Regions from separate parts of the Pantoea sp. AS142 genome, predicted to be linked through region 1. Evidence: predicted binding sites of a transcription regulator. Region 1 holds the regulator's gene; each other region holds the start of a gene.
What was found. The regulator CRP, encoded in region 1, controls carbon source genes, mostly activating them, when cyclic AMP is high. The targets are predictions, from matches to a motif close to ATGTGANNNNNNTCACAT.

Region 1 (5,659 bases):
CGCCGTCGGTTTCTCGCTGGGCGGCAATATGCTGGGCTGTCTGCTGGGCCAGCAGGGCGCAACCGCCGAAGTCGATGCCGGCGTCATTGTCTCAGCACCACTGCTGCTGGAGCCCTGTAGCGTTAAACTGGAACGTGGCTTCTCACGTTTCTATCAATACTATTTGCTGGCGCAGCTAAAGAAAAATGCCCGCCGCAAACTGCACGCCTGGCCGGATACGCTGCCGATTAATCTGGCGCAGCTGAAAGCGCTACGGCGCCTGCGCGATTTTGATGATGCGATTACCGCCCGCGCCCACGGTTTTGTGGATGCGACAGATTACTATCACCGTGCCAGCGCCATGCCCTGGCTGAAACACGCAGAGAAACCGCTGCTGATCATCCACGCCAAAGATGATCCTTTTATGAGTGATGAGGTGATCCCGCACAGTAGCCAATTATCTGCCACTATTACCTATCAACTGACGCCCCATGGCGGCCATGTTGGTTTTGTCGGCGGGACGTTACGCCAGCCAGAAATGTGGCTGGAACAGCGCATTCCCCAGTGGATCGCCCCTTTTTTGGATAACTGATCTCGTGATTATTCCCTGGCAACAGGTCTCACCTGAGACCCTTGAAAATCTGATTGAAACCTTTGTGCTGCGCGAAGGCACGGACTATGGTGAGCAGGAGCGCAGCCTGCTGGATAAGGTAGCCGATGTGCGACGTCAGCTGGAAAGCGGTGAAGTGGTACTGGTGTGGTCGGAGCTGCACGAATCGGTCAATATCATGCCGCGCAAAGAATTTCGTGGCTGATGCACCCAACACCATTTCATGATAACAATGCCTGTCACCCGACCTCACAGGGAGCTTTTCTATGTCTGCACGTCATCCTATTATCGCGGTGACCGGTTCCAGCGGCGCAGGAACCACCACCACCAGCCTCGCGTTTCGTAAAATCTTTCAGCAACTCGACCTCAATGCAGCGGAGCTGGAAGGTGACAGCTTTCACCGCTTTACCCGCCCTGAAATGGATATGGCGATTCGTAAGGCGCGCGATTTAGGACGTCATGTCAGTTACTTCGGCCCCGAAGCCAATGATTTTGGCCTGCTGGAACAGAGCTTTAGAGAGTATGGTCACAGCGGACAGGGACAGGCGCGTAAATATCTGCACACCTACGATGAAGCGGTACCGTGGAATCAGGTGCCCGGCACCTTTACACCGTGGCAGCCGCTGCCGCAGGACACTGATATTCTCTTCTATGAAGGACTACATGGCGGCGTAGTGACGGCGCAGCATAACGTGGCGGAACAGGTTGATCTGCTGGTCGGCGTGGTGCCGATTGTTAACCTGGAGTGGATTCAGAAGCTGGTGCGGGACACCGGTGAACGCGGTCATTCACGTGAAGCGGTGATGGATTCAGTGGTGCGATCGATGGAAGATTATATCAACTTCATTACCCCACAGTTTTCACGCACCCATATCAACTTTCAGCGCGTCCCAACCGTGGATACCTCGAATCCGTTCGCCGCCCGTGCCATTCCGTCACTGGATGAGAGCTTTGTGGTGATTCACTTTCAGGCGGTGGAAGATATCGACTTCCCCTATCTGCTGGCAATGTTGCAGGGTTCGTTTATCTCGCACATTAATACGCTGGTGGTGCCGGGCGGCAAAATGGGTCTGGCGATGGAGTTGATTATGGGGCCGCTGGTGAAGCGGCTGATGGAAGGTAAACGCATTGAATAAAAGGTCAGAAAGGACCTCATCAGACTAATGCCAATGCCAATGCAGGGTGAGTCTTACAGCAGCGAAAAAGCTTAACACGTGGGGAACCGGGTCTGAGCAGGAAAGCGTCCTGCGCCAGGGGACAAAAACGCCGGGAGCGTTTTTGAACAACGCAAAGCGTTGGCCCGGCTACGGGCGCACCTCAGGGATGAGGTGCGTAATCGCGCGGACCGGAGCGGCCAGGGATTGGCTTAAGCGACGTTTCGATCTGACCCGGTTCACTGCGCAGGCACGGTCTTAAGACTACACGAATCCGTTTTTGCCATTGCCCCTAAAAAGCCCCTCCGACTATTACAGTTCGATCACTTCATAGCTGTGGGTAAGGGTGACGCCTTTACCCAGCATGATGGCAACAGAGCAATACTTTTCAGCAGAAAGATCCACTGCGCGTGAGACCGCTTTATCCTGGAGCGTTTTGCCACTCACAATAAAATGCAGGTTGATGTGCGTAAAGATTCGCGGCGTCTCTTCACGACGTTCTGAGGTCAGTTTTACTTCACAATCAGCCACATCGTTGCGGCCTTTTTGCAGAATTGATACTACGTCAATCGCGCTGCATCCACCCGCCGCCATCAGCACCATCTCCATTGGGCTGGGCGCTTTATCACCCGAATTTCCATCCATCAGTATCTGATGGCCGGATGAGGATTCTCCGAGAAATGTCAACCCTTCTACCCATTTCACTCTTGCCTGCATGATTTTTGCTCCGGAATACGCTGTTTTGTCGCCAGCGTACGCTTTCGCCAGGTAAACAGCAATCCAGAGAAATCCGCCTGTAGCTGAAGCGAGACAACAGAAGACAGTCGACAAAAGCTGTGCTACAAACAGTGCTGAAAATATTTTTCGTCACCCGATGGCGAAGCCGGGAAGAATGATGCGCACTGCGCCTGATGCGGCCCGAATGATTTCCTGAAATGGAAACGCTTAAAGCTTTCACCGCCTGACAGGGAAAACTGCCCCCTGTATTTTGGGCACGATTACAACAGAGGATAATAGCGAATGGTTCTCGGCAAACCGCAAACAGACCCTACACTCGAATGGTTCCTGTCCCATTGCCATATTCACAAGTATCCATCCAAAAGTACGCTGATTCATCAAGGTGAAAAAGCAGAAACGCTCTACTACATCGTGAAAGGTTCCGTCGCGGTTCTGATTAAAGATGAAGAAGGCAAAGAGATGATTCTTTCTTACCTGAATCAGGGCGATTTTATTGGTGAGCTTGGCCTGTTCGAAGAAGGCCAGGAGCGCAGCGCCTGGGTACGTGCGAAAAGCGCGTGTGAAGTGGCGGAGATTTCTTACAAAAAATTCCGTCAACTGATCCAGGTTAACCCCGATATCCTGATGCGACTCTCATCGCAGATGGCGCGTCGCCTTCAGGTGACGTCTGAAAAAGTAGGTAACCTCGCTTTCCTCGACGTGACCGGACGCATTGCACAGACCCTGCTTAACCTGGCGAAGCAGCCAGATGCCATGACGCATCCCGACGGCATGCAAATTAAAATCACTCGTCAGGAAATTGGTCAGATTGTTGGTTGTTCACGTGAAACCGTGGGCCGTATTTTGAAGATGCTTGAAGATCAGAACCTGATTTCCGCACACGGCAAAACCATCGTCGTTTACGGCACCCGCTAATTCCTGTCACCCACGGCGTGATGGCAACATCACGCCGTTATTGTTTGTGTTGAGCCGATGTGGCGTCGAATTATTTACCATCCTGAAGTTAACTATGCCTTGCGGCAAACGCTGGTGCTTTGTCTGCCTGTGGCGCTGGGCTGGCTGGCTGGCGACCTGCAAAAAGGTCTGCTGTTCTCGTTAGTGCCCGCCTGCTGCAATATCGCCGGGCTGGATACGCCGCATAAACGCTTCTTTAAACGTCTGATTGTTGGCGGCAGCTTGTTTGCCCTCGGCAGCTTTCTGATTCAGTGGCTCACCCTGCATGCTATTCCCCTGCCGCTGATCCTGTTCGCCATGCCATTGTTGCTCGGCGTCACCGGGGAGATCAGCCCGCTGCATGGTCGCCTGCTGCCCGGCACCCTTATCGCCGCCATCTTTACCCTGAGCCTGATTGGCCGCATGCCAATCTATGTTCCCCCATTGCTCTATATCGGCGGCACGTTATGGTATGGGCTGTTTAACTGGTTCTGGTTCTGGCTGTGGAAAGAGCAGCCGATGCGCGAAAGCCTGAGCCTGATCTACCGTGAACTGGCTAACTATTGTGACGCCAAATATACCCTGCTGACGCAGCTGACCGATCCGGAAAAGGCGCTACCGCCGCTGCTGGCTCGCCAGCAGAAAGTGGTCGACCTCATCACCACCTGTTATCAGCAGATGCATATGCTGTCGGCAAGCCGCGATCACAGTCATAAACGGCTGACGCGCGCCTTTCAGGTGGCGCTGGATTTGCAGGAGCATATCTCAGTCAGCCTCCATCGGCCGGAAGAGGTGCAGAAGCTGGTCGAGCAGAGCCATGCCGAAGCGGTGATCCGCTGGAATGCCAAAACTATCTCGGCCCGACTGCGGGTGCTGGCGGATAACATTCTCTATCACCAGTTACCCGATCGCTTTGCGATGGATAAACAGCTCGGCGCGCTGGAGAAGATCACCCATCAGCATCCCGACAATCCGGTGGGTAACTTCTGCCTCTACCACTTCAACCGTATCGCGCGGGTGCTGCGCACGCAGAAACCGCTTTATCAGCGCGATCTGATGGCCGACCGTCAGCGCCGACTGCCGCTGTTACCGGCGCTGCGCAGTTACCTCTCGTTTCGCTCGTCGGCACTGCGCACGGCGGGTCGCTTTGCGGTGATGTTGATGCTGGGCAGCGCGCTGGCGCTGTTCTTCAACATCCCCAAACCCTACTGGATCCTGATGACCATTATGTTCGTCAGCCAGAACGGCTATAGCGCCACCCGTGTCCGCATTCAGCACCGGGCGCTGGGCACCTTTGCGGGGCTGGTGATCGCGGCCGCCACGCTACGCCTGGCGGTGCCGGAATCGCTGGTGCTGCTGACCATGCTGGCGATAACGTTCATCAGCTATCGCTTCACCCGCCAGTTCTATGGCTGGTCGATGATTGGCTTTACGGTTACGGCGGTTTACTCGCTGCAATTGCTGTCGCTGAATGGTGCGCAGTTTCTGCTGCCGCGACTGATGGATACGCTGATGGGCTGTCTGATTGCCTTTGGCGGGATGCTGTGGCTGTGGCCACAGTGGCAGAGCGGATTATTGCGGCAGAACGCCCATGACGCGCTGGAGACCTATCAGGATGCGCTGCGGCTGTTGCTGGGCGACGAACAGTCGCCAGGGAAACTCGCCTATCAGCGCGTGCAGGTTAATCAGGCCCATAATGCGCTGTTTAACTCACTGAATCAGGCGATGCAGGAACCCGCGTTTAACGCCCAGTATCTTAAAGATATGCGGCTCTGGGTCACCCACAGTCAGTTTATCGTCGAGCATATCAATGCGATGACGATTCTGGCACGTGAGCACACCATGCTCACGGCCTCGCTGGCTGAGCGTTACCTGCAATCCTGTGAAATCGCACTGCAGCGGTGCCAGCAGCGGCTGGAATATGATGGTGCAAGCTCCCAGGTCAATCTACTGGATGAGCTGGAGAACATCAGTGAGGGGCCGGTTACGGTGGTGGAACAGCATGTGCGGCGCATTCTCGATCATCTGAGCGTAATGCATACCATTTCATCGCTGGCGTGGAGCCAGCGACCCCAACATGGCCGCTGGCTGATCAGACGCTTACGTAAAAATTAAATCAGCCGTTGAGTACGTTGCTGATGGCCGTGGCGAAGCGGCTCATGCCCTCTTCGATGTCGGCAGGCTCAATGATCAGTGATGGGGCAAAACGCATCACGTCGGTTCCGGCGACCAGCACCATGACACC
Region 2 (5,659 bases), on a different contig from region 1:
TATAGAGTGAAAGCTTACCAATCGGGATGCCCATGCCGCCGATGCCCTGATCGCCCAGACCCAGGATACGCTCGCCATCGGTCACCACAATCACCTTCACATTCTGCTTGGTGGCGTTTTGCAGCATATCTTCAATGCGGTCGCGGTTCGGGTAGGAGATGAAAACGCCACGCGCACGACGGTAGATTTCTGAGAAGTGTTCGCAGGCTGCGCCTACAGTCGGGGTGTAGATAATCGGCATCATCTCTTCGAGATGATTATCCAGCAGACGGTAGAACAGCGTTTCGTTAGTGTCCTGAATATTACGCAGGTAGACATGCTTATCATTATTGTTTTTGAAGTCCTGGAACTGACGCCAGGCACGCTGCGCCTGCTCTTCGATCGATTCCACCGCTTCGGGCAGCAGACCGTTGAGGTTAAATTCGTTACGTTCTTCGAGGGTAAAGGCGCTGCCTTTGTTCAGCAGGGGAAATTCCAGCAAAATCGGGCCAGCATAAGGGATATACAGCGGGCGTTTACTTTCGTAGTCGAGTTCCATGTAGTGATGCTCCGGTTGCAGTGTTGTCTGGCGTCACGCCGGAAAGGTAGCGCCAGTTTCCTTACCCGTTATAGCTCAGACTGCAGGCCTGGCAGCGGCAGGGTAACCGCTGCAAAAACATTCACGACCGTGCTGCCATCCTGCAACCTGAATTATTCAGAGTAATTTTTAATGACGTGAATTCTGGTGCCAGATCCTATGAAATTTCCCGCAGAAGTACAGCGTTTGTTCATAAAAGCTCACAAAACTGTGGTCTCCCCGGCAGCGGGTTATGGTTTGTATAGCGTGACCTGCAGTAGCTCACCGCAACCAAATGTGTTCAGGGTTGCCTGCGTGGCGGAGAACTGGCTTAACGTGGCATTTTCCACCTCAGCTAACACCGCTTTTTTTATCTGGCGAACATCGCCGCCCTGCATGTTCAGCAGGACCAGCGCTGCCTGAAGCGGCGGGAAGCTCGGGTTAAACGCGGCATTTTCCGCATAGCGACCGGCGACAATCGCGCCATCAGCGGTCAGCAGCGCAACACCGGAGTGTGACTGGCTGTAGGGGGCGTGGCTGGCATTGGCGGCAGCGGCGGCGGCTTGCACCAGCGCATCGCCCTCTGCCAAATAGCCGTGATCCACCTTGTCCATCAGGAAGGTCGTGATGTCGAGATCGCGTGGTCCAAAGGCATCCGGCAGATAATCGGCCAGCGTGCTGATCGCACGTTGTGGCAGGCTGATACGAATGCCCGTGCCGCTGTTCAGTTCGTTCATAAACTGACGGCAGTGACCACAGGGCGTGTAGTTAACGGTGATGGTCTCAAGCTGCCGCTCGCCACGCAGCCACGCATGGGTAATCGCGCTTTGCTCGGCGTGAACCGTCTGCTGCAGAGGCGCGCCGACAAATTCCATGTTGGCCCCAAAGTACCAGTTGCCGCTGACGCCACGGGCAATTGCCCCAACGTTAAAATGCGACACGGTGGCAACGGCACAGGACGCCGCCAGCGGCAGCAGCGCCAACGCAAGGGCATCGGCATCCATTTGTGTCTGTTGCTGCAGTGAGGCAACCTGGTCGGCGCTGAACACCGCCTGAAAGTCAGGAACGTCCAGCAGAGGAGCGAGAGCAGTTTGCAGCGTTGACGGCAATGCCTCAAAAGCAGAGAGGAAACGGGATTGCATGTGAGCCTCATTAAATTCAGCAGGGCGATGTGCCGGTCACCGGTTTATATGTGATCCCTATCGCTCTGACAATGTAACCTGTGTTGCAAGTTTCAACTTTGCGAGATCTCTCGCAAACTTTCAGCCAAACCAATGTAGCAGCAGCGGAAAAATAAACGGTGCCAGCAGTGAGGTGATGATGCCGCAGATCACCAGCGCCAGTGAGCTGAATGCCCCTTCCTGATAGTTAAGCTCGGCGGCGCGTGCCGTACCGAGCGCATGCGATGCATTACCGATCGCCAGCCCGCGCGCTGCTTTAGATTTTACGCCAAGCAGGTTCAACACTGTATGGCCAAATACTGCCCCCAGTACCCCGGCAATCAGCACGCAGATGGCGCTGATGGCGGGAATGCCGTGCAGCGAACCGGAGACGGCCATCGCGATAGGCGTGGTAACAGATTTAGGAATGATGGTGGCGGCAATTTCGGGCGTGGCACCCATCCACAGGGCAATGGCGGTGCCAGAGGTCATGGCGGTCAGGCTGCCGATAAAGCAGACGCCAATAATCGATTTCCAGCGGGCACGGATCTGGTGCATCTGTTCATACAGCGGCAGTGCCAGCGCGACCACTGCGGGCTGTAGCAGCTGATTCAGAATCTGACTGCCAGCGAAATAGCGCGAGTAAGGCAGCTGCAACAGCAACAGTATCGGGATAATAATTGCCATTGCCATCAGCAGCGGATTAAGCAGAGAGATTTTCAGCCGTATCGCCAGCTTGCGCGCCAGAAGAAATGCTGACAGCGTCAGCGGCAGTGACCACCATATTTCACTCATCACCTGACTCCCCGGCCGGACGGCGGCTGTGAAGCTGGTGGGCGCTTACGCCCACAATGGAGAGTACCAGGAAGGTGCTGACGACACAGGAGATTACGATAGGGCCAAACTGCGCGGTCAGAATATCGGTGTAGCTCATCACCCCAACACTGATGGGCACAAAAAGCAGCGCCATGTAGCGAATCAGCAGATGACAGCCCGGCTTAACCCAACTGACCGGCATGATCTGTGACGCGAGCAGGGCAAACAGAATTAACATACCAAGAATGCTGCCGGGCAGCTTGATAGGCAACAGCGAGGCGATGCCGATGCCGGCGTATAAGCAGAGATAAATGATGATAAAGGCGCGGAGATAGCGCCCGCAGACAGACAGCACGGTGAGCATGGCAGGCTCCTGTTTTCACTGAGCTTCATCATACGCATTAACCGCTTAGCGTGCTAGCGATCACATTATGCGGCAGTGGAGCCATAACAGACGCAAAGTTCCAGCAGAGGGGAGGCAGACGGTGGTGGTGAGAATGCGATGAGGGAGATAACCCTTCGCACCGGTGATAAGGCGCGAAGGGTTCAGAACGGCACTGCACTTAAGCGGTTTAAGCTGCGGCAGGGTGCAGAGCGTTACTTAACGGGCATACCCGGCACGGCACCGCTGTCGACTGACAGCACGAACAAATCTTTGCCGCCCGGACCCGCTGACAGCACCATGCCTTCAGAGATACCAAAGCGCATTTTACGCGGCGCGAGGTTGGCCACGATAATGGTCATTTTACCGACCAGCACGGCGGGATCAGGATAGGCGGCGCGAATGCCCGAAAAGATCTGACGCTTTTCGCCGCCCAAATCGAGCTGCAGACGCAGCAGCTTGTCCGAACCCTCTACCCGTTCCGCCTGCTCAATCAGCGCCACGCGCATATCGACTTTGGCGAAATCGTCGATGGTGATGGTCTCACCAACCGGCGCATCTGCCAGCGGGCCGCTTACGGCGGGTGCACTGGCTGCGGCAGCATCCTCTTTCGACGCCTCAATCAGTCCCTCAACTTTTGCCATTTCAATGCGGCTGTAAAGCGCTTTGAATGGCGCAACCTGATGATCCAGCAAGGGCTGCGCGATAGCATCCCAACTCAGTTCACAGTTCAGGAAGCCTTCTGCACGGGCGCTCAGTGAAGGCAGTACCGGCTTCAGCCAGGTCATCAGAATGCGGAACAGGTTAATGCCCATTGAGCAGATCGCCTGCAGATCGGCATCGCGGCCTTCCTGCTTCGCCACAACCCAGGGCGCCTGCTCATCAACATAGCGGTTTGCCAGGTCGGCCAGCGCCATGATTTCACGGATAGCCCGGCTGTATTCACGACTTGCCCAGGCTTCACCAATCTTCTCTGACGCGTCCACGAAGGTCTGATAAAGCGCCGGATCGGCCAGCTCAGCCGCCAGTTTTCCGTCAAAGCGTTTGGTGATAAAGCCCGCGTTACGCGATGCCAGATTAACCACTTTGTTGACGATATCGGCATTAACGCGTTGTACGAAATCTTCCAGATTGAGGTCGATATCGTCAATACGTGAAGAGAGTTTCGCCGCGTAGTAGTAACGCAGGCTGTCGGCATCCAGGTGTTGCAGCCAGGTGCTGGCTTTAATAAAGGTGCCGCGCGACTTCGACATCTTGGCACCGTTCACGGTGACATAGCCGTGCACAAACAGGTTGTTGGGCTTACGGAAGTTGCTGCCTTCCAGCATCGCTGGCCAGAACAGACTGTGGAAATAGACGATATCCTTACCGATAAAGTGATAGAGCTCGGTAGTGGAGTCTTTACGCCAGAATTCGTCGAAGTCGATGTCACCGCGCTTGTCGCACAGGTTCTTAAACGAGCCCATGTAGCCGATAGGCGCATCCAGCCAGACATAGAAATACTTGCCTGGCGCATCGGGAATTTCAAAGCCGAAGTAAGGCGCGTCGCGGGAGATATCCCACTGCTGCAGGCCCGATTCAAACCACTCCTGCATTTTGTTCGCCACCTGATCCTGCAACGCACCGGAGCGGGTCCAGGCCTGCAGCATGGTGCTGAACGACGGCAGATCAAAGAAGAAGTGTTCAGAGTCACGCAGCTCCGGCGTCGCACCAGAGACCACTGACTTTGGCTCAATTAACTCGGTCGGACTGTAGGTTGCGCCGCACACTTCGCAGTTATCGCCATACTGATCGGCAGATTTACATTTCGGGCAGGTGCCTTTCACAAAACGATCCGGCAGGAACATCCCTTTTTCCGGATCGTAGAGTTGAGAAATGGTGCGGTTTTTAATGAATCCGTTCTCTTTCAGACGGCCGTAAATCAGCGCAGAAAGCTCACGGTTTTCGTCGCCATGGGTCGAGTGATAGTTGTCATAGCTGACGTTGAAACCGGCAAAGTCGGCTTCATGCTCACTTTTCATCTCTGCAATCATCTGCTCCGGTGCCATCCCAAGCTGCTGAGCTTTCAGCATGATAGGCGTACCGTGCGCATCGTCGGCGCAGATGAAGTAAACCTGATTGCCACGCATTCGCTGATAACGCACCCAAATGTCTGCCTGGATATGCTCGAGCATGTGGCCGAGATGGATTGATCCGTTCGCGTAAGGCAGCGCGCACGTTACCAGAATTTTTTTAGCGACTTGAGTCATAGTTTGCGTAGCTTTCTGTTGATTGAAAAAACGGGCTTAGATGGTAACTGAAGGCTTCTCCTGCGTAAACACAAGGGATTCACAGCCGCCAGTCGCCGCGAATCCACGAGCATCTGATATCATTGACAATACATCGCTGAAACACAGCGTAAGCACAGCAGAAATAAGGAGTGAGGGATGACAGCACAATCCCGGGAACCACATACGCCTGAAGGCCTGCGCGCCATCGTCGCTGGCGTATTGAGACGCTTTGAGCATCCGACCCTTAAACAGAATCTCACCGCGCTGAAGGCGCTGCATCATGTGGCGCAGCTTGACGGTACGCTGCATGTGGAACTGCTGATGCCGTTTGCCTGGGCCAGCGGTTTCGATGTCCTGAAAGAGCAGGTCAGCGCCGAACTGCTGCGTCAGACCGGGGCACGCGCTATCGACTGGCGACTCAGCCATGACATTGCCACCCTGAAACGCGTAAAAAACCAGCCAGGCGTTAACGGCG
Region 3 (5,659 bases), on a different contig from region 1:
GCTGTGGATCTGAAGGGAATGTTCAGTGTGATAAGCCGCCATGCCTGGCAGAGAAGTCCAGGCATGGCAAAAGAGACGGTTGTCAGAGCTTTTTGCAGTGCAGATGCCAGGCAACCAGCAACGCTATTATCAGTAAGGCGCTGATAAACAACGTAATCCCACTCCAGCCAAAATTGTGCCAGAACAAACCACCCAGCGTACCCGCTACGCTGGAACCCACGTAGTAGCTGAATAGATAGAGGGAAGAGGCCTGACCGCGCGCCCGGCGTGCCCGGGGGCCTATCCAGCCGCTGGCTACTGCATGGGCGGCAAAAAAACCGGCAGTGAACAGCATCATCCCAGGCAGAATAAGCCAAAGAGAGTTGAAGGCGGTGACCAGTAAACCCAGCAGCATGATGGCGGTTGCGCCCAGCATCACCGGTCCACGACCCAAACGGCTGGTCAGCGCACCCGCTTTGGGAGAGCTCCAGGAGCCCGTGAGGTAGACCACCGATAACAGCCCGACTACGGCCTGACTGAGATGCCAGGGCGCATCCAGTAGTCGGTAGCCAATGTAATTAAACAGGGTGACAAAGGCCCCCATCAGCAGAAATCCTTCGGCAAACAGCCAGGGCAGGCCCGGATCTCGCCAGTGCAGCTTGAAGTTAATCAGCAGATTACGTGGACGCAGCGTAAGGGGCCGGAAATGACGCGATTCAGGCAGAATCCTCCAGAACAATAGCGCCGAAGCCAGTGAAAAACAGCCGATCACCGCCACGGCGATACGCCATGAAAAAAGGTCAGTCAGTACGCCGCTCAGCAGACGACCGCTCATCCCGCCAATTGAGTTACCGCTGATATACAGCCCCATTGAAAAGGCGACGACCCTTACATCCATCTCCTCGCTGAGATAGGTCATGCCGACTGCCGCAACGCCGCTGAGGGACAGTCCCATCAGCGCCCGCATAATCAGAATGCCGTGCCAACTGGTCATGGTGGCCGAGATCAGCGTGCAGATGGCGGCAAGCATCAGGGCTGTCACCATCACCGATTTACGCCCGATGGCATCAGATAGCGGCCCGGTTACCAGCAGGCCCAGCGCCATCAGGCCGGTAGAAATGGAGAGCGACAGGCTGCTGGTCGCCGGAGAAACATCAAACTGTTGGGACAACACCGGTAGAATAGGCTGGACGCAATAGAGCAGGGCAAACGTCGCCAGCCCGGCTGAGAAAAGCGCCAGCGTCACACGCATAAACTGTGGCGTTCCCCGCCTTATAAAGCCTGAAGCAGCAACTGACCCTGGCGGCGCAGATACCGCTTTTTCATCCACAGTTGCTTGTATTGAGCGACTCACACTTCTTCCTCAAGTTCAGAAAATCCGTGGTCAGCTTAGGAGAACAGCATTATGATGTCTAATATATTAATAATCTCAAATGAGATGTTTAAGATATGAATATCGAGCTGCGTCACCTGCGCTACTTCGTTGCGGTGGCAGAAGAATTACATTTTGGGCGAGCGGCCCAGCGTCTGAACATTTCCCAGCCGCCGCTCAGCCAGCAGATTATGCAACTGGAAGCGGAAACCGGGGCAAAGCTATTCAATCGCACTAATCGCAGCGTGCAGCTTACCGCTGCCGGACAGCAACTGCTGTGTGATGCCCGTGCAATTCTGTTGCAGGTTGAGCAGGCAGCCGATCGTGCAGCCCGGCTGCATCGCGGCGAAGAGGGAGAGTTGCGAATCGGCTTTACCTCATCGGCTCCGTTTACCGCTGTGGTCTCTGATGCACTGTTCCGGTTTCGTCAGCGCTGGCCGCAGGTGCATATTCAGATGCAGGAGATTAATACCCGCCAGCAATTGGCACCCTTACACGATGGACGGCTTGATCTCGGTGTGATGCGCAACACGCCGCTGCCCACCCATCTGCGTCATCAGCTGCTGCTGAGTGAGCCGCTTTACGCCGTAGTGCATAAGGCGCATCCACTGGCTCACGCCGAGAAAATCTCTGTGACTGCCCTGGCGGCTGAACCCTTTGTCTTTTTCGATCCTCAGTGCGGAACCGCGCTCTATAGCGATATTCTGGCACTGCTGCATCGTTACCACATCAAACCCTATATCACCCAGGAAGTCGGTGAAGCGATGACCATACTGGGGCTGGTGGCAACCGGCTTGGGTGTCTCAATTCTACCCGCCTCATTTCGCCAGGCGCGGCTGGCAAATCTGGTGTGGCTGCCGTTAACGGAAAAAGATGCCATTTCAGAGCTATGGCTGGTCTGGTCAGCCGGACGTGAAATGAATGCGCAGATGGAGAATATGATGGCGTTGCTGCGGAATAACCGGCCCTGAGCTGCGCACATCACTGCAGCAATATGTGCGATAAATCACACTTTTAATCAAATATTTGACGCTATCGACTAATCTGCCTCACCATGGCGCATGTTTATTTAGAAGCGCGAAAATAAGCGGGAGCAGGGTTGTGAATCCGGACAGTCAACCTGGCCACATTGACCAGATCAAGCAAACCAATGCAGGTGTCGTTTATCGGCTAATTGACCGTTACGGTCCCATTTCGCGTATCGAACTTTCCCGCCGTGCCCAGCTTGCCCCGGCCAGCATTACCAAAATCGTGCGTGAAATGCTGGACGCGCATCTGGTGCAGGAGACTGAGTTTCAGGATCCCGGCAGCCGTGGCCGCCCGGCCATCGGCCTGATACTGGATACCGACGCCTGGCACTATCTGGCTATTCGCCTGCATCGCGGCGCCATGACTTTTACACTGCGCGATCTCAGCAGCCGGGAGCTGGTGGAAGAGAGTCTGCCGCTACCTGATGAGTCTGTTCAGCCGTTACTCACTGCGCTCATTGAACAGGTTGATGCCTTCTTTATTCGTCATCAGAACAAGCTGGAACGTCTCACCGCTATCGCCATTACTTTGCCTGGGCTGATCAACGCCGCTTCGGGTGTAGTGCATCGGCTGCCGGGTTATCAGGTACGCGATATGCCGCTCGGCGATGCGCTGGCGACGCGAACTGGCTTACCGGTGTTTGTGCAGCACGACATTTCAGCCTGGACGCTGGCCGAGTCGCTGTTTGGTGCCTCGCGTGGGGCACAGGATGTGATTCAGATTGTGATTGATGAAACCGTGGGTGCTGGAGTCATTAGTGGTGGTCAGCTTCTGCACAAAAGTGGCCGAGCGTTGGTCGAGATTGGCCATACCCAGATCGACCCTTATGGCCAGCAGTGCTACTGCGGTAATCATGGCTGTCTTGAAACCGTGGCCAGCATTGGCAGTCTGCTGGCGCTGGCGGCTCAGCGTCTGCCTGCTCAACCTGACAGCCTGCTTAATAACCAACCGCTGACACTGGAGTCGTTGTGCGCGGCCGCACAGTCAGGCGACCGTCTGGCGCGCGACACCATTGCAAGCGTCGGTCATCACGTTGGACGCATTCTGGCAATGATGGTCAATATCTTCAATCCACAACATATTCTTATAGGTTCCCCCCTTAATGCTGCGGCTGATGTGCTGTTTCCGGCGGTGAGCAACACCATTTTGCAGCAATCATTACCCGCCTACAGCGCGACTATTCAGCTGGCACCCGCTGAATTTAGTGAGCCGGGAACGCTGGCCGGCGCAGCGCTGATTAAAGACGCTCTCTATAACGGAGATCTGTTAGTGAAGTTGTTGCAAGGTTAAGCAGGCTTAATCTTGCGCTAACGCAATCCGTTCTCATCCTCCATTCCTTAAAATGCCGTTTCGCAGCAAGGTTAATCATCGATTAACCGCAATGGTTCGAGAGGAGAAGTTGAGTGAACAGACTATTTGTTACCGGCACCGACACCGCAGTGGGCAAAACGGTGGTATCACGCGCCCTGTTACAAAGTTTTATCCAGACCCGCCTCAGTGCCGTCGGGTACAAGCCCGTCGCGCGCTGCGCGATCAAAACCGCTGACGGCCTGCGTAACAAAGATGCACAGGTTCTGCAAAGCGCTTCATCCATCGATTTACCCTATCAGGCGATCAATCCTCTGGTCTTTCAGGAAGAAGAGATCTGCACTCATCCGAGCCAGATCATCGATTATGCGTTACTGACCCAAGGCTTAAACAGCCTGACGCAGCAGGCCGATCGCGTGGTCGTAGAAGGAACCGGCGGCTGGCGAAGCCTGATGAACGATGGACGTCCGCTCTCCTGCTGGGTCGTTGAGCAGCAACTGCCGGTGGTACTGGTGGTCGGCATACAGTCGGGCTGCATCAGTCACGCCCTATTGACGGCAGAAGCGATAGCGCTGGATGGACTGCCGCTGGTCGGCTGGGTAGCTAACCGCATCAATCCGGGCCTGGCGCAATACAGCGACATTATTGAGATCCTGCGCGAAAAGATTGGTGCGCCGCTGCTGGGTGAATTGCCTTATCTGCCGCGCGCCGAACAGCGCGATCTCACGCCCTGGATCGATATTTCCTTGCTGGAGCAGAACAATCTGCACGCTGTGAGTGCAAAGATCGCCTGATTATGGAACAAACCAAATCATATGAGTCGGTGGTGAGCCTAAAGTTTCAGGCTTATTGCCGGCTGTGTGCAACTTTTTTCGTTGAGAATTGAGTGACCTGACGTGGATTAAGCAAAATCGTGTCGTCATGGCGCAGAAAATGCATTTACTCCGCTTATTACACAGAGCTGGAGCACCCACCATGTCGCACTCGCAAGAAAAAGGTCTGTTATATGGGCTTGAAGCCCGCATTGGCCCCGTCCCAGCGTTTTTCGCCGCGCTGCAACATCTGTTGGCCAGCGTGGTGGGGATTATCACGCCACCGCTGATTATTGGTTCAGTGCTGGGATTGCAGGCCTATATTCCTTATCTGATCAGCATGTCGTTGTTCGTCTCCGGCTTAGGCACTTTTATGCAGGCCAGACGCTTGTATGGCGTTGGTGCGGGCATGATCTGCCTGCAGGGTACCAGCTTCGCGTTTCTGGGTGTAATTCTCTCAGGCGGCCTGATGGTGAAAGGGCGCGGTGGCTCCCCGGAAGAGATCATGGCGATGCTGTTTGGCTGTAATGTGGTGGCGGCACTGATTCCGATTTTGATTAGCCGCTGCGTTGGCTCGCTGCGCAACGTGTTGACGCCGGTGGTGACCGGCACAGTGATTACCCTGATTGGCCTCAGTTTGATCAAAGTCAGCATCACTGACTGGGCTGGCGGACATAACGCCACGGATTTTGGGTCGCCGGGGAATCTGGCGTTGGGCGCGCTGACACTGCTGGTGATCGTGGCACTAAACCGTTCGCGCAACCGCTGGGCGCGGCTGGTGGCGGTGGTGGCCGGCATAGCAGTGGGATGCGTTGCGGCGGCCTTAACCGGTCATCTGCAACTTAACATCGCGCCGGAGAGCAGCAGGCTCGTGCTGCCTGCTTTCTTCCGGTTTGGTTTTGCTTTCGACTGGACCATTTTTCTGCCCATCGCATTGGTGTCAGTGATCGCGGTGATTGAAGCGGTCGGTGATCTCACAGCCAACTGCCTGATTTCACAGCAGCCGATCACCGGCAAGTCGTTTCAGCAGCGTCTGCAGGGCGGCATTGTTGCGGATGGCCTGAGTTGCGTGCTGGCCGCGGTCTGCTCCGCCTTTCCCAACACCACGTTTGCGCAGAACAATGGCGTTATCCAGATGACCGGGGTCGCCAGCCGGTAT
Region 4 (5,659 bases), on a different contig from region 1:
GTGCAACTGATTCGCGTGTGCAGGAAGTTAATGCCAGCCTGACCGGGGTTTACGAGCAGGTTCTGGTGGCCGCTACTGACGGTACGCTGGCGGCAGATGTCCGTCCACTGGTTCGCCTCTCTATCAGCGTTCAGGTTGAAGATCAGGGCAAGCGTGAACGTGGTGCCAGCGGCGGCGGTGCGCGTACCGGCTATGCGTTTTTTCTGGCGGATGAAAATGGCGAAGTTCGCGCTGATGCCTGGGCGCGTGAAGCGGTACGCATGGCGCTGGTTAATCTCTCTGCTGTGGCGGCACCTGCCGGTGCATTGCCGGTGGTGCTGGGTGCGGGCTGGCCAGGTGTGCTGCTGCATGAAGCGGTTGGCCATGGACTGGAAGGCGATTTCAATCGCCGTGGCACCTCAGTGTTCAGCGGTAAAATCGGTCAGCAGGTCGCGTCTGAACTCTGTACGGTGGTGGATGACGGCACCCTTGAAGGGCTACGCGGTTCACTGGCGGTGGATGATGAAGGCGTCCCTGGTCAGTACAACATGCTGATTGAGAATGGTGTGCTGAAAGGCTACATGCAGGACAAGCTGAATGCGCGCCTGATGGGTGTCAGCCCAACCGGTAACGGACGTCGTGAATCCTACGCGCATCTGCCGATGCCGCGCATGACCAATACTTATATGCTGGCAGGTAAGTCATCGCCGCAGGATATTATTGAAAGCGTTGAATATGGTCTCTACGCGCCGAATTTTGGTGGCGGTCAGGTGGATATCACCTCCGGCAAATTTGTCTTCTCAACCTCAGAGGCTTATCTGATTGAGAACGGTAAAATCACCAAACCGGTCAAAGGCGCAACGCTGATTGGCTCCGGCATTGAAGCGATGCAGCAGATCTCGATGGTGGGTAATGACCTGGCGCTGGATAAAGGCGTGGGCGTCTGCGGTAAAGAGGGCCAGAGCCTGCCGGTCGGTGTGGGCCAGCCAACCCTTAAGCTGGATAAACTGACCATCGGGGGCACTGCCTGATTTGACCTCAACAACCCGCCGCCTGGCGGGTTGTTAGCTTTTACGATGCTGCTGATACTGTTCTGCTACTTGCTCAAAATAACCGGTCAGATAATCGATACAGACCTGCACCTTGAGCGGCAACTTATCCTTCTCGGTATACAGCGCATAGACCGGCCGCGGATCGGACTGATATTGCGGAAATAGAATATCGATCTCGCCTGAGGTGATCTCATCAATCACCCACATCATCGGCACATAGGCGATGCCGTTGCCCGACTTCAGCCAGCGGATCAACGTCAGGGAATCATTGGTCACAAAACGCCCCTGCGGTGCCAGGCGGGTTACTAATCCTTCCGGCGCAATCAGTTCAAAATTGTTGTCGGGCCGTACGCTATATTCCAGCCAGGAAAAATTATCGATGTCGCCCGGTTTTTCCGGTGTGCCATGCTGCGAAAGATAGCTTTTTGCGGCGCACACCACCATTGGCATTGCGCCAAGACGACGTGAAAACAGGCTTGAATCTTTTAAGGCACCCACCCGGATCACCAGGTCCAGACCATCAGCAATCAGGTCCGGTGCTGGAACGCCGGTGACCAGATTCACACTCAGCCCTGGATATTCCCGCAGCATATCGCTGGTCATACCGGCCAAGACGTTCTGCGCCATAGTTGAGGAGCTGCCAATTCGCAGTACGCCAATGGGCGTATTGTTAAAAGCGTAAAGCTGTTCATGAACCTGCGTCGCTTCTGCCAGCATACGGCGGCAGCCCTGATAATAGATTTTGCCCGCTTCGGTTAGCCCGATACTGCGGGTGCTGCGATTCAGCAGCTTCACCTGCAATGCATCTTCAAGTTTCGCGACAATCTGGCTGATTGATGAGACGCTCAGATGAAGCTGACGTGCCGCAGCGGTAAACGAACCCAGTTCGACCACTTTGGCGAAGACAGACATACCTTTCAGTCGTTCCATTATTTACTCTGACTTAAAAGTGATTTAGATCACATTCTGTAGAAAACTTATAGTCAGGCGCGTTATTATAAGCGCGCCGGGGTATCTCCCGGTGATTCTTCATTGCCTGATGCCCTCCGATGATACGCTATTATTAAGCCAGCTGCGGTTTAGATAGCGCTGACAGAGTGTTTTCCTGCGACATCTGAACAGGCAAAGGAGTGTCCCGGCAAGGTTGAACTAAGGATTTCTGATGAGTGTGCTTCCGGTATTTGTCATGTTTGGGCTCTCTTTTCCGCCTATTTTCATTGAACTTATTCTTTCACTGATGCTGTTCTGGTTAGTGAAACGCGTGCTGACGCCGAGCGGTATTTATGATCTTGTCTGGCATCCGGCACTTTTTAATACAGCGCTTTACTGCTGTGTGTTTTACCTTGTCTCCCGTTTATTAGTCTGAGGTTTAAGTGAAAGCACTCATAAGAAAAATCGCGCGCTACGCGATTACTGTCCTGCTGGTCATTATCGCAGTGATTATCATCTTCCGCGCCTGGGTGTTCTATACCGAATCCCCCTGGACGCGTGATGCGCGTTTTGCGGCTGACGTGGTGGCGATTTCGCCTGACGTCACCGGCCTGATTACTGAGGTTCCGGTACACGACAACCAACTGGTGAAGAAGGGTGATACGCTGTTTGTGGTTGACCGGCCGCGCTATCAGAAAGCGCGCGATCAGGCACAGGCGGATGTTGAATATTATCAGGCGCTGGTGAGTGAGAAACGTCGCGAAGCCGGACGACGTAACCAGCTTGGCACCTCCGCGATGTCGCGTGAGGCGATCGAGCAATCCAACAACGATCTGCAAACCAGTGAGCATCAGTTGGCGAAATCGGTGGCGACACGCGATCTGGCGCAGATCGATCTTGAGCGCACCACTGTGAAAGCGCCGTCTGATGGCTGGGTCACTAACCTCAACGTCTATCAGGGTGAATTTATTACCCGTGGTTCTGTGGCGGTGGCGCTGGTTCAGCAACACTCTTTCTATGTACTGGCTTACCTGGAGGAGACCAAACTGCACGGTGTGGAGAAGGGCTTCCGCGCGGAAGTTACCCCGCTCGGCAGCAACATTGTGTTGCGTGGTACGGTTGACAGTGTGGCGGCTGGCGTCACCAACAGCAGCAGCTCGGTCGACAGCAAAGGCATGGCAACAGTGGATTCCAATCTGGAGTGGGTCCGTCTGGCGCAGCGTGTACCGGTGCGCATCCGGCTTGATCAGCAGCCCGGAAATCGCTTCCCGGCGGGGACGACGGCAACCGTGGTGATTACCGGCCAGGCCGATCGCCAGCCTGAACAGGTTTCACCCATGATCCGACTGTTTAATCGCCTGCGTGAGTTTGGTTAAGAGGGCGATATGATCGAGTTCCTGCGTTTCCCGGTAAAGCTTACCTTTGCGCTGGTGCTGGCATTGATGGTTGGCTTTCACTTTAATCTTGAAACGCCGCGCTGGGCGGTGATGACTGCCGGTATCGTGGCGGGCGGCACAGCGTTTGCGGCAGGGGGTGACCCCTATTCCGGGGCGCTGCGCTATCGCGGCGTCTTGCGTATTATCGGGACATTTATTGGCTGTATCGCCGCGCTGACCATCATGATCGCCACCGTTCGTGCGCCGGTCGTGATGCTGCTGCTGTGCTGCATCTGGGCAGGACTCTGCGTCTGGCTCTCTTCGCTGATCAAGGTTGAAAACTCCTACGCACTGGGACTGGCTGGCTACACCGCGCTGATTATTGTGGTAACGGCCAACGCCAGCGGCGGTCTGACGCTGGTGCCACAATATGCGGTGGAGCGCTGCAGTGAAATCGTACTCGGCATTCTGTGTGCCATTCTGGCTGACATGATCTTCTCGCCGCGCTCGATAAAAAAAGTGATCGACGCTGAAGTCGATTCGCTGCTGGTGGCACACTATCACCTGCTCCAACTCTGCGTCGCACATGGTGATAAAGAAGAGGTCGATAAAACCTGGAGTGCGCTGGTACGGCGTACCACGGCCCTGAACAGCATGCGCAGCCAGCTGATGATGGAGTCGTCACGCTGGAAGAACAGTAACCGCCGCTTGCAGATGCTGAATACCCTGTCGTTGACGCTGATTACTCAGGCAGCCGAAACCTTCCTCATCCAGAATTCTCGTCCTGACTACATTCCGCCACAGTATCGTTTGATGGTTGAAAAACCGGCCTCGACGGTCGAAGAGGTGCATAAGCGAATGAAAGTGATGCGGCGGGTAACTCGTGCCAGTGGCAAATCTACGCCGGTCACACTGGCCAGCTGGGTAGGTGCTGCCACCGAATATCTGTTACTGCTCAACGGTATTAAAAGCAACAGCCGAATCACCTCGCTGGAAGAGGAAGTTCTACAGCGCGAAGTGGTGATTCAGGCGCGTTCCGCTGAAACACATCATGCGATGATCAATGGTATCCGTACCTTTGTTGCGACCGCGCTGGGCTCACTGTTCTGGCTCTATACCGGCTGGACGTCAGGCAGCGGCTGTATGGTGATGCTGGCGGTAATTACCGCACTGGCAATGCGTATGCCTAATCCACTGATGATGGCAAAAGATTTTCTCTACGGCATGACGGTCGCAGTTCCGCTGGGTGCACTCTACTTTATGTATGTTCTCCCCGCTACCCAGCAGAGCGCACTGCTGCTCTGTATCGCAATTGGCCTGTTGGGCTTTATTGGTGGCATCTTCATTCAGCGGCGTCAGCTCGGCACATTAGGTGCATTGATCGGAACCCTCAACGTGCTGGTTCTTGATAATCCGATGCAATTCCAGATTAACGTTTTCCTCGACAACGTGCTCGGGCAGGTTATCGGCTGTTTTGTGGCGATGATGGTGATCCTGTTAATACGTGATAAATCAAAAGCGCGCACCGGCCGCAAACTGTTGAACCGCTTTATGTATGCGGCCGTGTCAGCAATGACCACCAATCAGGCACGCCGGCGTGAAAATCATCTGCCGGCGCTCTATCAGCAACTATTTCTGCTGCTGAACCTGTTTCCTGGTGATATCAACAAATATCGCATCGCCCTGACGCTGATTATCGGTCATCAGCGGTTACGCGATGCAGAAGTGCCGGTTAACGCGGATCTCTCTGCTTATCACCGACAACTGCGAAACACCGCTGACCGGGTGATCTCCGCCAGCAGTGACGACAAGCGGCGTTACTATTTTGAACGTCTGCTGAAAGAACTGGATGTTTATCAGGAAAAACTGGCCCATTACGAGGCGCCCGCCAGCGTAACGGAACCGGTAAAACGACTGGCTATGATGCTGGATAAATACCAGAACACGCTCATCCAAATCTGAATCTGGCCGCTGTGATCTGCAGCGGCCAGTGCAATCTCAGCCCATCACAAAATCTGTCGCTTTTGCCAACTATACTCTCCAGACGGAAGAGCAAAACTGACAGGAGCGAATAAATGAAATCACTGCAAGAGAGCGAATTGTTCCGGACCGGCTATCTGACGGACGGTCAATGGCACCAGGCGGCCTCTACCTTTGACGTGACCAATCCGGCGACCGGTGAGGTGATTGCACAGGTGGCAAAAGCAGGCAAGGTTGAAACAGAACAGGCGATCGCTGCGGCGGAGCGCGCTTTTCCCGCCTGGCGGGCGCAAACCGCAAAAGCGCGCGCTGAAATTCTCACTCGCTGGTACCAGCTGATTA

Region 2: the regulator CRP is predicted to act here: its motif matches at 1,747-1,764, upstream of cdd (cytidine deaminase).
Region 3: the regulator CRP is predicted to act here: its motif matches at 2,346-2,363, upstream of mlc (sugar metabolism global transcriptional regulator Mlc).
Region 4: the regulator CRP is predicted to act here: its motif matches at 1,979-1,996, upstream of aaeR (HTH-type transcriptional activator AaeR).

What each region holds. Positions count from the first base shown of each region.
Region 1 covers NZ_JBBCMO010000006.1:197,942-203,600, reverse strand. Annotated here, with positions in the region: gene WFO64_RS13285 (hydrolase) at 1-571, shown strand, start outside; gene WFO64_RS13280 (YheU family protein) at 576-794, shown strand; gene WFO64_RS13275 (phosphoribulokinase) at 856-1,725, shown strand; gene WFO64_RS13270 (OsmC family protein) at 2,056-2,460, opposite strand; gene crp (cAMP-activated global transcriptional regulator CRP) at 2,764-3,396, shown strand; gene WFO64_RS13260 (YccS/YhfK family putative transporter) at 3,454-5,529, shown strand; gene argD (bifunctional acetylornithine/succinyldiaminopimelate transaminase) at 5,531-5,659, opposite strand, start outside.
Region 2 covers NZ_JBBCMO010000002.1:385,934-391,592, forward strand. Annotated here, with positions in the region: gene WFO64_RS06790 (NAD-dependent malic enzyme) at 1-538, opposite strand, end outside; gene cdd (cytidine deaminase) at 808-1,698, opposite strand; gene WFO64_RS06800 (CidB/LrgB family autolysis modulator) at 1,819-2,511, opposite strand; gene WFO64_RS06805 (CidA/LrgA family protein) at 2,504-2,896, opposite strand; gene metG (methionine--tRNA ligase) at 3,130-5,163, opposite strand; gene apbC (iron-sulfur cluster carrier protein ApbC) at 5,341-5,659, shown strand, end outside.
Region 3 covers NZ_JBBCMO010000010.1:79,258-84,916, forward strand. Annotated here, with positions in the region: gene WFO64_RS17390 (MFS transporter) at 83-1,333, opposite strand; gene WFO64_RS17395 (LysR family transcriptional regulator) at 1,429-2,322, shown strand; gene mlc (sugar metabolism global transcriptional regulator Mlc) at 2,453-3,670, shown strand; gene bioD (dethiobiotin synthase) at 3,784-4,482, shown strand; gene WFO64_RS17410 (uracil-xanthine permease family protein) at 4,664-5,659, shown strand, end outside.
Region 4 covers NZ_JBBCMO010000011.1:25,206-30,864, forward strand. Annotated here, with positions in the region: gene tldD (metalloprotease TldD) at 1-1,010, shown strand, start outside; gene aaeR (HTH-type transcriptional activator AaeR) at 1,044-1,961, opposite strand; gene aaeX (p-hydroxybenzoic acid efflux pump operon protein AaeX) at 2,194-2,397, shown strand; gene aaeA (p-hydroxybenzoic acid efflux pump subunit AaeA) at 2,405-3,337, shown strand; gene aaeB (p-hydroxybenzoic acid efflux pump subunit AaeB) at 3,347-5,299, shown strand; gene WFO64_RS18290 (NAD-dependent succinate-semialdehyde dehydrogenase) at 5,413-5,659, shown strand, end outside.